DNA from 3 places in the Lachnospira rogosae (ex Hitch et al. 2025) genome. Region 1 is predicted to be linked to each of the others. Evidence: predicted binding sites of a transcription regulator. Region 1 holds the regulator's gene; each other region holds the start of a gene.
The links. Region 1 encodes Rex, which represses fermentation and respiration genes when NADH is low (regulators of the CRP and FNR family bind a similar motif). Its sites were predicted from a motif close to ATTGTTAANTANTTAACAAT; they were not measured.
Positions count from the first base shown of each region.

Region 2: a site for Rex is predicted at 2,247-2,266, ahead of WMO14_RS07530 (phosphoketolase family protein). Genes of this name have one in related genera too.
Region 3: a site for Rex is predicted at 1,383-1,402, ahead of fucO (lactaldehyde reductase). Genes of this name have one in related genera too.

Region 1 covers NZ_JBBMER010000002.1:279,495-282,789, reverse strand. Annotated here, with positions in the region: gene WMO14_RS03660 (homocysteine S-methyltransferase family protein) at 1-1,581, shown strand, start outside; gene WMO14_RS03655 (redox-sensing transcriptional repressor Rex) at 1,712-2,347, shown strand; gene WMO14_RS03650 (hypothetical protein) at 2,374-2,994, shown strand; gene WMO14_RS03645 (NAD(P)H-hydrate dehydratase) at 2,994-3,295, shown strand, end outside.
Region 2 covers NZ_JBBMER010000004.1:301,310-304,604, reverse strand. Annotated here, with positions in the region: gene WMO14_RS07530 (phosphoketolase family protein) at 1-2,129, opposite strand, end outside; gene WMO14_RS07525 (phosphatase PAP2 family protein) at 2,439-3,017, opposite strand; gene WMO14_RS07520 (hypothetical protein) at 3,123-3,295, opposite strand, start outside.
Region 3 covers NZ_JBBMER010000003.1:392,109-395,403, reverse strand. Annotated here, with positions in the region: gene WMO14_RS06045 (N-acetylmuramoyl-L-alanine amidase family protein) at 1-1,064, opposite strand, end outside; gene fucO (lactaldehyde reductase) at 1,433-2,581, shown strand; gene pepF (oligoendopeptidase F) at 2,723-3,295, opposite strand, start outside.

The DNA of each region.
Region 1 (3,295 bases):
AAAGAACCAGTGAAAATGCCATCGGCTGTATGCTCAGCTACAAGCACAGTTATAGTTGACCAGCCAAGAGTTGTAGGAGAGAGAATTAACCCAACAGGTAAAAAGGTATTTAAGCAGGCACTCTTAGATAATGATATGGATTATATACTTGGACAGGCATTAGAACAGACTGGTGCGGGTGCTGATATTCTTGATGTCAATGTAGGACTTCCGGGAATTGATGAAAGACAGATGATGGTTGATACTGTGAAAGCACTTCAGTCGGTTGTGGATGTGCCTCTCCAGCTTGACTCAACTATACCTGAGGTTCTTGATGCTGCATTAAGAGTATATAATGGTAAGCCGATTGTCAATTCAGTTAATGGAGAAGAAGACTCTCTTAATAACATTCTGCCAATAGTAAAAAAATATGGTGCGGCAGTAATTGGCCTTGCTCTTGATAAAGATGGTATTCCTAAGAAAGCAGAAGACAGAGTTGCCATAGCAAGAAAGATTATGGACAGGGCAATAGCTATAGGAATTCCTAAAGAGGATATATATATAGACTGTCTTACACTTACAGCCTCAGCCGAACAGGAGGGGGTAATGGAAACGCTTAATGCACTTTATGAGGTTAAGCATACTCTTGGCTTAAGGACGGTGCTTGGTGTATCGAATATATCTTTCGGACTTCCTAACAGAGTGCTTGTCAATCACATTTTCTTAACAATGGCTATGCAGAATGGTCTTGATCTTGCGATTATTAACCCTAACATATATGAGATGATGGGGGCAGTAAGGGCATATAAGCTTCTTGCCAATATAGATAAGAATTCTGTTGATTATATTAAGGCTTATGCTTCAATGCCTAATATAAGCAAGATTAATCCAATGAATACAGCGGCAAATGCAGTACAGGGTGGTCAGACAGCACAGGCAGGTGGAAGTGTTAATCTTAAGGATAAGAAGGGCAGTTATACCTGTGATGACTTATTCTATGCAGTAGAGAAAGGTCTAAAAAATGAAGGTGCAGCAATAACAGAAGAACTTCTTGCAGGTATGGATTCTATGGACATTGTTAATAATGCCTTGATTCCTGCACTTGATAAGATAGGTGAGGAGTTCGAGAAGGGAACATTATTCCTGCCACAGCTTATAATGGCGGCTGGCGTTGCACAGGGAGCGTTTGAGGTTATAAGAAAACATATGATTATGAGCAATAATGCACCTGTAAGCAAGGGAAAGATTGTTATTGCGACGGTTAAGGGAGATGTCCACGATATTGGAAAGAATATCGTAAAGGTACTTCTTGAGAATTATGGTTATGAGGTTATTGATCTTGGAAAGGATGTTGAATATCAGGTTGTTGTAGATGCGATTAAAGAAAATGGTGCGAAGCTTTGTGGTCTGTCAGCACTTATGACAACAACACTTGTTTCAATGAAAAAGACAATAGAACTTATACATAAGAACAATCTTGATTGTAAGGTTATGGTAGGAGGAGCAGTGCTTACTCCTGAATATGCTAAGGAAATACATGCGGATTTCTATTCAAAGGATGCAAAGGAGTCTGTGGATATTGCTAAGAGAGTGCTTGGATAGAGTACATTTCTTTACTTTTTAGCAAAATAGTTATATAATTAACATTAATTTTGAAGGCTGATGGGAAGCTGGTAATTACAGGTTTCCCATCTCCTTTTCGTAGCAGTATTGCACAGGAATGGAGAATGTTATGGAAGAGAATAAGAAGATTTCATCGGCTGTTATAAGAAGATTGCCAAGATATTACAGATATCTGGGCGAACTTATAGAAAGTGGTGTTCAGAGGATTTCATCTAAAGATTTAAGTGTGAGAATGAAAGTTACAGCATCACAGATAAGACAGGACCTCAATAATTTCGGAGGTTTTGGACAGCAGGGATATGGATATAATGTGAAGTATCTTTATGATGAGATAGGCAAGATACTTGGAATAGACAGGAAGCATAATATGATAATAATAGGTGCTGGTAACCTTGGACGTGCTATTGTTAATTATACAGACTTTGAGAAGCGTGGTTTTGTTATATGCGGCGTATTTGATAACAATCCAGAGCTTAAAGGTGAAAGCATTCACGGAATAGATATAATGATGATGGATCAACTTGCCGATTTTATACATAAGAACGATATAGAGATAGTTGCACTGACAATACCAAAGCAGGCGGCTAAGGAAATCGGAAAGCAGGTTGCAGATGCAGGAATTAAGGCTATATGGAATTTCGCACATACAGATCTTAATCTGCCAGATGACGTAATAGTTGAGAATGTACATTTATCAGAAAGCCTTATGAGACTTTCTTACACAATTGCCAATAAGCACTCATAAAGATATTAAATCCAAAGGGGGAATTGATGGTGTCTAAGATAACTTATGAATTGTTAAAGAATAGTGATGTATTTAAGAATATTCCGATTCTTACGCTTGATGAGCGATGGTATCACCTTATTAACGAGAAGAATAAGACAGATGAGATTGCGTATTGGGAGAAACAGGTTAATGAACTGCTTAAGAAGCAGGGAAGAATTAATAATGACATTAAAGACATCAAGAAGCTTAAAAAGCAGCTTATCAATGATGTTGTTGAGAATATGGAAGATGATGATTCAAGCAGGCAGAAGCAGAAGCGTATGAGCCAGAACCAAAGACTTATACAGGAGTCTAATGACAAGATAGCTTCGCTTGAAGATGAACTCTTAGAAGTACCAAGAGAATTGGCAAGGGCTAACGAGAAGCTTCTTACAGAGACACTTAAAGCCTGCTATGACAGAATGAATGCCAATACAGAGGATATAGAGGTACTTGATAAGTGGATTAATGCTACAAGAGTCAAGCTTAAGAAGAATATTCTTATAAAACAGGATAAAGAAACTGTTAATAATAATATGTATTCTCTTATACACGATATTATCGGACCTGAGAATTGTAGTGCAGTTGACAGAATTAATGAAGGCAATGTAGGAGATAAGCAGTAATGAGATATGTATTAGATGCGGCTTCTATGAAGAATGTGGATTCTTATTCAATTAATACTCTTGGTATACCATCAGTTGTGCTTATGGAAAGAGCCGCACTCTCAGTGACAGAAGCTATTGAAAGCAAGGTTAAAGGAAATATACATACAGACATTATATGCGTATGTGGACGTGGCAATAATGGGGCAGATGGACTTGCGGTGGCAAGACAGCTTTATCTTAAGGGCTACAATGTGGATGTGTATATAATTAACTCACACGCTTCTACCAAAGAATTCGATATACAATTGAACATAATAAA
Region 2 (3,295 bases), on a different contig from region 1:
TTATGTCTGTAATATGTAAGCTCGTGTATAAGTGTTGGATAGCCGTGGAATGCAAATATAATTGGCTTATCCTTTGTAAATAAAGCGTCATAATCTGTATCTGACAGACCGTGAGGGTGCTGTGTATTAGACTGTAACTTGAATAAATCGACTACATTTATAAATCTAATCTTTAAATCAGGCATATTATCTCTTAATATTGTAACAGCCGCAAGTGCTTCAAGTGTAGGTGTCTCACCACAGCCAGCAATTACTACATCTGGTTCTTCTCCCTGGTCATTACTTGCCCATTCCCATATGCCAACACCCTGTGTACAGTGCTTAACAGCCTGTTCCATAGTAAGCCACTGTGGTCTTGGGTGCTTAGATGTAACAAGCACATTGACATAATCACGGCTTCTTATGCAATGGTCAAAGCAAGAAAGCAAGCAGTTAGTATCTGGTGGAAGATACATTCTTACCACATCCGCCTTCTTATTAGCTATATGGTCAAGGAAGCCTGGATCCTGATGTGTAAATCCGTTATGATCCTGCTGCCATACATTTGATGAAAGAATAAGGTTAAGTGAAGCAATTGACTGTCTCCAAGGAAGCTGTGAACATACCTTTAACCATTTAGCGTGCTGTGCCGCCATAGAGTCTACTATTCTGATAAATGCTTCATAGCTTGCAAAGAAACCATGACGTCCTGTAAGAAGATATCCTTCTAACCAGCCTTCACACATATGCTCCGAAAGCATTGAATCCATTACACGTCCGTCCTTGGCAAGGAATTCATCATTATCCTTAAGAACATTATTCCAATCCCTGTTAGTCTCCTCAAATACTTTGCCTAATCTGTTAGACATTGTTTCATCTGGTCCAAAGATACGGAAGTTCTTAGTTTCTTCATTTAACTTGAATATATCTCTTACAAAACCTCCAAGTTCAATCATATCCTGACCATCTTGTGCTCCTGGGAAAGGTACGTCAACGCCGTAATCCCTGAAATCTGGAAGTCTTAAATCTCTTAAAAGCTTACCACCATTAGCGTGAGGATTGGCACTTATTCTGTGATCTCCTTTTGGTGCAAGTGCTCTTAACTCTGGAATTAATCTGCCATTTTCATCAAACAATTCTTCTGGCTTATAGCTTTCAAGCCAATCATTAAGCTGCTGTAAATGTTCTGGTCTATCCATCATAATTGGAACCTGATGTGCCCTGAAAGTTCCCTCAATTTCCTTGCCATCAACAACCTTTGGTCCTGTCCAGCCCTTTGGTGTTCTAAGTACAATCATAGGCCAGAATGGTCTTTCTGTCTTACCTTCTTCTCTTGCTTCTCTCTGTATTTCCTTAATCTCCTCAATAACAGTATCTAATGTCTCTGCCATCTTTCTATGCATTGTCATTGGATCATTGCCCTCAACAAAATATGGTTTCCAGCCACATCCGTGGAAGAAACTTTCTATCTCATCGTGTGATATACGTGAGAATATTGTAGGGTTGCTTATCTTATATCCATTAAGGTGTAATATTGGAAGCACTGCTCCGTCTGTCACAGGATTGAGGAACTTATTAGAATGCCATGCTGTAGCAAGTGGTCCTGTCTCAGCTTCACCATCACCAACAATACAAGTTGTTATAAGATCCGGATTGTCAAATACCGAACCAAATGCATGTGCTATCGAATAACCAAGCTCACCACCCTCATTAATTGAACCTGGTGTCTCAGGTGCAACGTGGCTTGATATTCCTCCTGGGAACGAGAACTGTTTGCAAAGCTTCTTTAATCCGTTCATATCCTGACTTACATTCGGATATACTTCGCTGTATGTTCCCTCAAGGTATGAGTTAGCTACAAAGAAATTGCCGCCGTGACCAGGACCGGATATAAGCACCATATCAAGATCATACTTCTTAATAGCTCTGTTCATATGACAGTAAACGAAATTCTGACCCGGAACTGTACCCCAGTGACCTACGATTTTCTTCTTAATATGTTCCTTCTTTAAAGGCTCTCTTAAGAGAGGATTATCTAAAAGATAAAGCTGGGCAGCTGCTAAGTAATTGGCAGCTCTCCAATATGCGTCCATCTTTTCAAGATATTCATCTGTAATTGGCATCTTTTCAACACACATTTCTTCGTTCATCCTTAACCTCATTTCTATGACAATAATATTGCCACTTAATAATTGTTATCTATTTTAAAATCACTTCTGTAAATATCTTTTATAAATATATTTTACAAAAGTGATTTTATATTAGCACATCTTAATTAAATGTCAATATAGCTTTCACAAAAATACATAAAAAATACAAGCACTATCACAAAAGGCTGTCCAATATTGATATGCCTCTTTACCTGACACAAAATGTTCTGTAAAGATTAGCCATATCATAATCGGACAGCCTTTATTTTTAACATAATTACAATTTATATTATCATTACTATTTCATTATTACTGCTTATTAAATATAGCATTAAGCTTTGGGACTTTATTCATAAGTGCCTTAACAATAAAATAAGCCGCTACACCATATAATGCACCTGTGATTGTACCGACAAGCACATCTGTTGGATAATGTACTGTAAAGTACAGTCTAGAAAATGCTATAAGTGCCGCAAGTACCAGTGCCGCACTTCCTTCCTTCTTTCTCCACATAAATATTGACACTGCCGCAGCAAACGAAGCTGACGAATGTCCTGATGGGAACGAATAATCGTGAATAGAATTAAATATTCCATATAAATTCTCGAATTCATTGCCAACAACAAAATTCTGTCCAACTACCCAGAATGCTCTTGGTCTTGCCCATAGATGCTTCATTATTCCATTACAGAATATAAGCGACAATATAAGTGCTATTGCCATTGTAAGCCCTGCTTTTTTATATTTCTTAGGAAGAACTGTAAGCATAAGCACAGCTAATACTATCCAGAACCAGCCTGCATTCCCCAATGTAGTAATCACATAAAATATTGGATTAGTTATTGGGTTATGTAATGTTTCAAACCAATGTAATATCTGAATTTCCATTATATAACAGCCACTTTTAATGTGGTCTCTCCTTTCCACAATTGACCTAATATATTAATCAATTGAAATCATATTGTGGAATTATAAATGAATATATATATATTGTCAATTTAACTTTACAGCCCTCTGGCATATACATTTATTCTTTCTTCCCTTATATCCATAACTGTATTCTGCTTCAATTGCTATGTCATACAGCATTGCCGTCCTGTCCGCATATAACAGCGTAACTGTATACTCTGCATCTGAACTGACAGCCTCATTAAATGACTTACAGA
Region 3 (3,295 bases), on a different contig from region 1:
CTGTAGTCGTTCTCGTTGCTTAGAAATGAGTGTTCTATTATAATTGTTGGTATTCCGGCATATGTGCCGTTGTATATAAGTCCATAATAATCTGCTGGTGAACCGTCTGGGTAGAGTTCATTTACTGTGTTGGTACGCTGTAATATGCCATTAGTGTATTCTGTGTTCCAGTCATCTGCTATTGGAATTCCTATATTGTTAAGATTGCGGATAATTGCATTTGCAAGCATATTTTCTTTATCATATATGCTTGCAAATCTTGAATCAGATGGCTGATATCGGCTACAGCTCATTAATACCATACAGCCTCTTGGATTAGTATTATCCTGGCTTTTGCTGTTAATATGAACCGATATAACATAATCGGCGTTATTGCCTTTAGCATAGTCTATTCTTCCCCCTATGCTCACATCTGTATCAGAAGTACGTGTCATAATGACATTAAGATTATCATTCTGTTCAAGATACCACTGAAGCTTTTTTGCTATTACAAGATTAATATCTTTCTCTTTAATGAGTACACCATCATATGTTTCTTTCGTTCCCTCATTACTTCCACCGTGTCCTGCATCTATACATATAGTTGTCTTGTGCTGCGCTTCCTGAATATTTTCCTGTGTATCATCATCTTCTGCTCCACCTGATACATAAGAAAATGTGTCATTATATACAGGCTGCTGGCTGTTATCATCTACATTGTTACCATTTTCTGTATAATTATCCGTATCATAATCCGAATTATCATTACTTATACTTTCATCACCGCTGTTATTTTCATCTTCAATATCTGCATTATTTTCGTTATCCGTTACAGCAGATGTGTTATCGGCTTCGCTGGTGTTCTGGTTCTCATCTGAATTAACAGACAGATCATCTGCATTTACATTCTGCATACTATCTGTATCACTATTATTTACCGCAACAACTGCCGTATCTGCTTCATTATTAGAATTATCAGACTTACCATCTGTCCTTCCGCACGCTGTCAGGCTCAATGTCAATGTACTTACTAACAACGCTGTATTTATCACTTTTATTATATTCTTTAAATTATTGTTTCTCATTTTACTCCATTCCTATGTATTTAATGTGTATATGATATACCTTTCATTTAATAATATCTATACCTCAATTTTATTTTTAAATTTACTTTTCAATTTTGTTTCAAATTTCATTTCTATATTTTATAGTGTTCTGATAATGTATTTTCAATAATATAATTTCAATAATAAAATATACCATTTTACATATCTTTTCACACACATATTATTAATATATCCCCTGTTTATGTGCCCTCATTTGTGTACACATTCACACATTTGTTGCGTCATTTTGCATTAATTTTAATATTTTTTAGTTTTTTACTTGTATATTATTCACAAAGTGTTAAAATATAAACATAAATTCAACGTGAATGGAGGTAAATATTATTATGGCACAGAGATTTATTCTTAACGGTACATCTTACCACGGAAAGGGAGCTATCAAGGAGATAGCTACAGAGGCTATTTCAAGGGGATTTAAGAAAGCATTTGTATGCTCTGACCCTGACCTTATCAAATTTGGTGTAACTAAGAAAGTTCTTGATGTATTAGACGAGAACGGACTGGCTTATGAGGTTTATTCAGACATCAAGCCTAATCCAACAGTAGAGAATGTTAAGACAGGTGTACAGGCATTTAAAGATGCTGGTACAGATTATCTTATCGCAATCGGCGGTGGTTCTTCAATGGATACAGCCAAGGCTATTGGTATTATTATTAACAACCCTGAATTCAGTGATGTTATAAGCCTTGAAGGTGTTGCTCCTACTAAGAAACCTGCCGTTCCTATTATTGCAGTTCCAACTACTGCTGGTACAGCCGCAGAAGTTACTATCAACTACGTTATCACAGATACAAGCAAGAACCGTAAAATGGTATGCGTTGACCCACACGATATCCCTGTCGTAGCTGTTGTTGACCCTGATATGATGTCTAGTATGCCTAAGGGGCTTACAGCCGCAACTGGTATGGATGCTTTAACACACGCTATTGAAGGTTACATAACTGCTGGTGCCTGGGAATTATCTGATATGTTCCATCTTAAAGCTATTGAAATCATTTCTAAGAGCCTTAGAGGTGCTGTTGAGAACACACCTGAGGGACGTGAAGGTATGGCACTTGGACAGTATATAGCAGGTATGGGCTTCTCTAATGTAGGTCTTGGTATTGTCCATTCCATGGCTCACCCACTTGGTGCCCTCTATGATACACCACACGGTGTTGCTAACGCTATTATCCTTCCAACAGTTATGGAATACAATGCTCCAGCAACCGGTGAGAAATATCGTGACATTGCCAAAGCTATGGGTGTCAAAGGCACAGATGATATGACACAGGAAGAATACAGAAAAGCTGCTGTAGATGCTGTAAGAAAGTTATCACAGGACGTAGGTATCCCAGCTAACTTAAAGGATATTGTCAAGGAAGAAGATATTCCATTCCTTGCACAGTCAGCTTATGATGATGCATGCAGACCTGGTAATCCAAGAGAAACAAGTGTTGAAGAGATAACAGAGCTTTACAAGAGCCTTATTTAACAGACAACTACTTAAATTATTGTTTATCATATTTTACACCTCTAAAAAAGAACCCCGCTATACCGGCAGGGTTCTTTTACTATTTACTATTTTAGTGTTATATAACAAAACATAGGTTATATGACAAAACGCATTAACAGCTTAATCCCACTCATCAAGCAGTCCATTAAATACATTTAATGCAGACTGTACAACTTCACGTTTTTCCATATCTATTCGGCATAGCTTAAGCAGGTCAATAGGGTGAAGACTGCTGCCGCCTGAAAGGAACTTTTTATAGCCCTCTTTAACAGCTTTATCTCCCTTTAATATTCCAGCCGCTATCGCAATAGCAGCAGAATATCCTGTTGCATACTGGTATACATAAAATGGAGTATAAAAATGTGGTATTCTCGCCCACTCGTATGCTATCTCATCATCAATAACACACTCACTTCCAAAATACTTTTCATTAAGCTTTCTGTATACATCACACAGGTTATCAGCAGTAAGGACATTGCCTTCTTCGACCATTTTATGGGCTGTCATCTCGAATTCAGCAAACATCGTCTGTCTGAACAATGTACCCTTAAACTGCTCAAAATAATGGTTAAGAAGATACTTTCTTCTCTTATTATCTTTATCATTCTTACAGCTTTCCAACAGATAATTCATAAGAAGTGCTTCGTTACAGGTTGAGGCAACTTCTGCAACGAATATCTTGTAACCGGCATA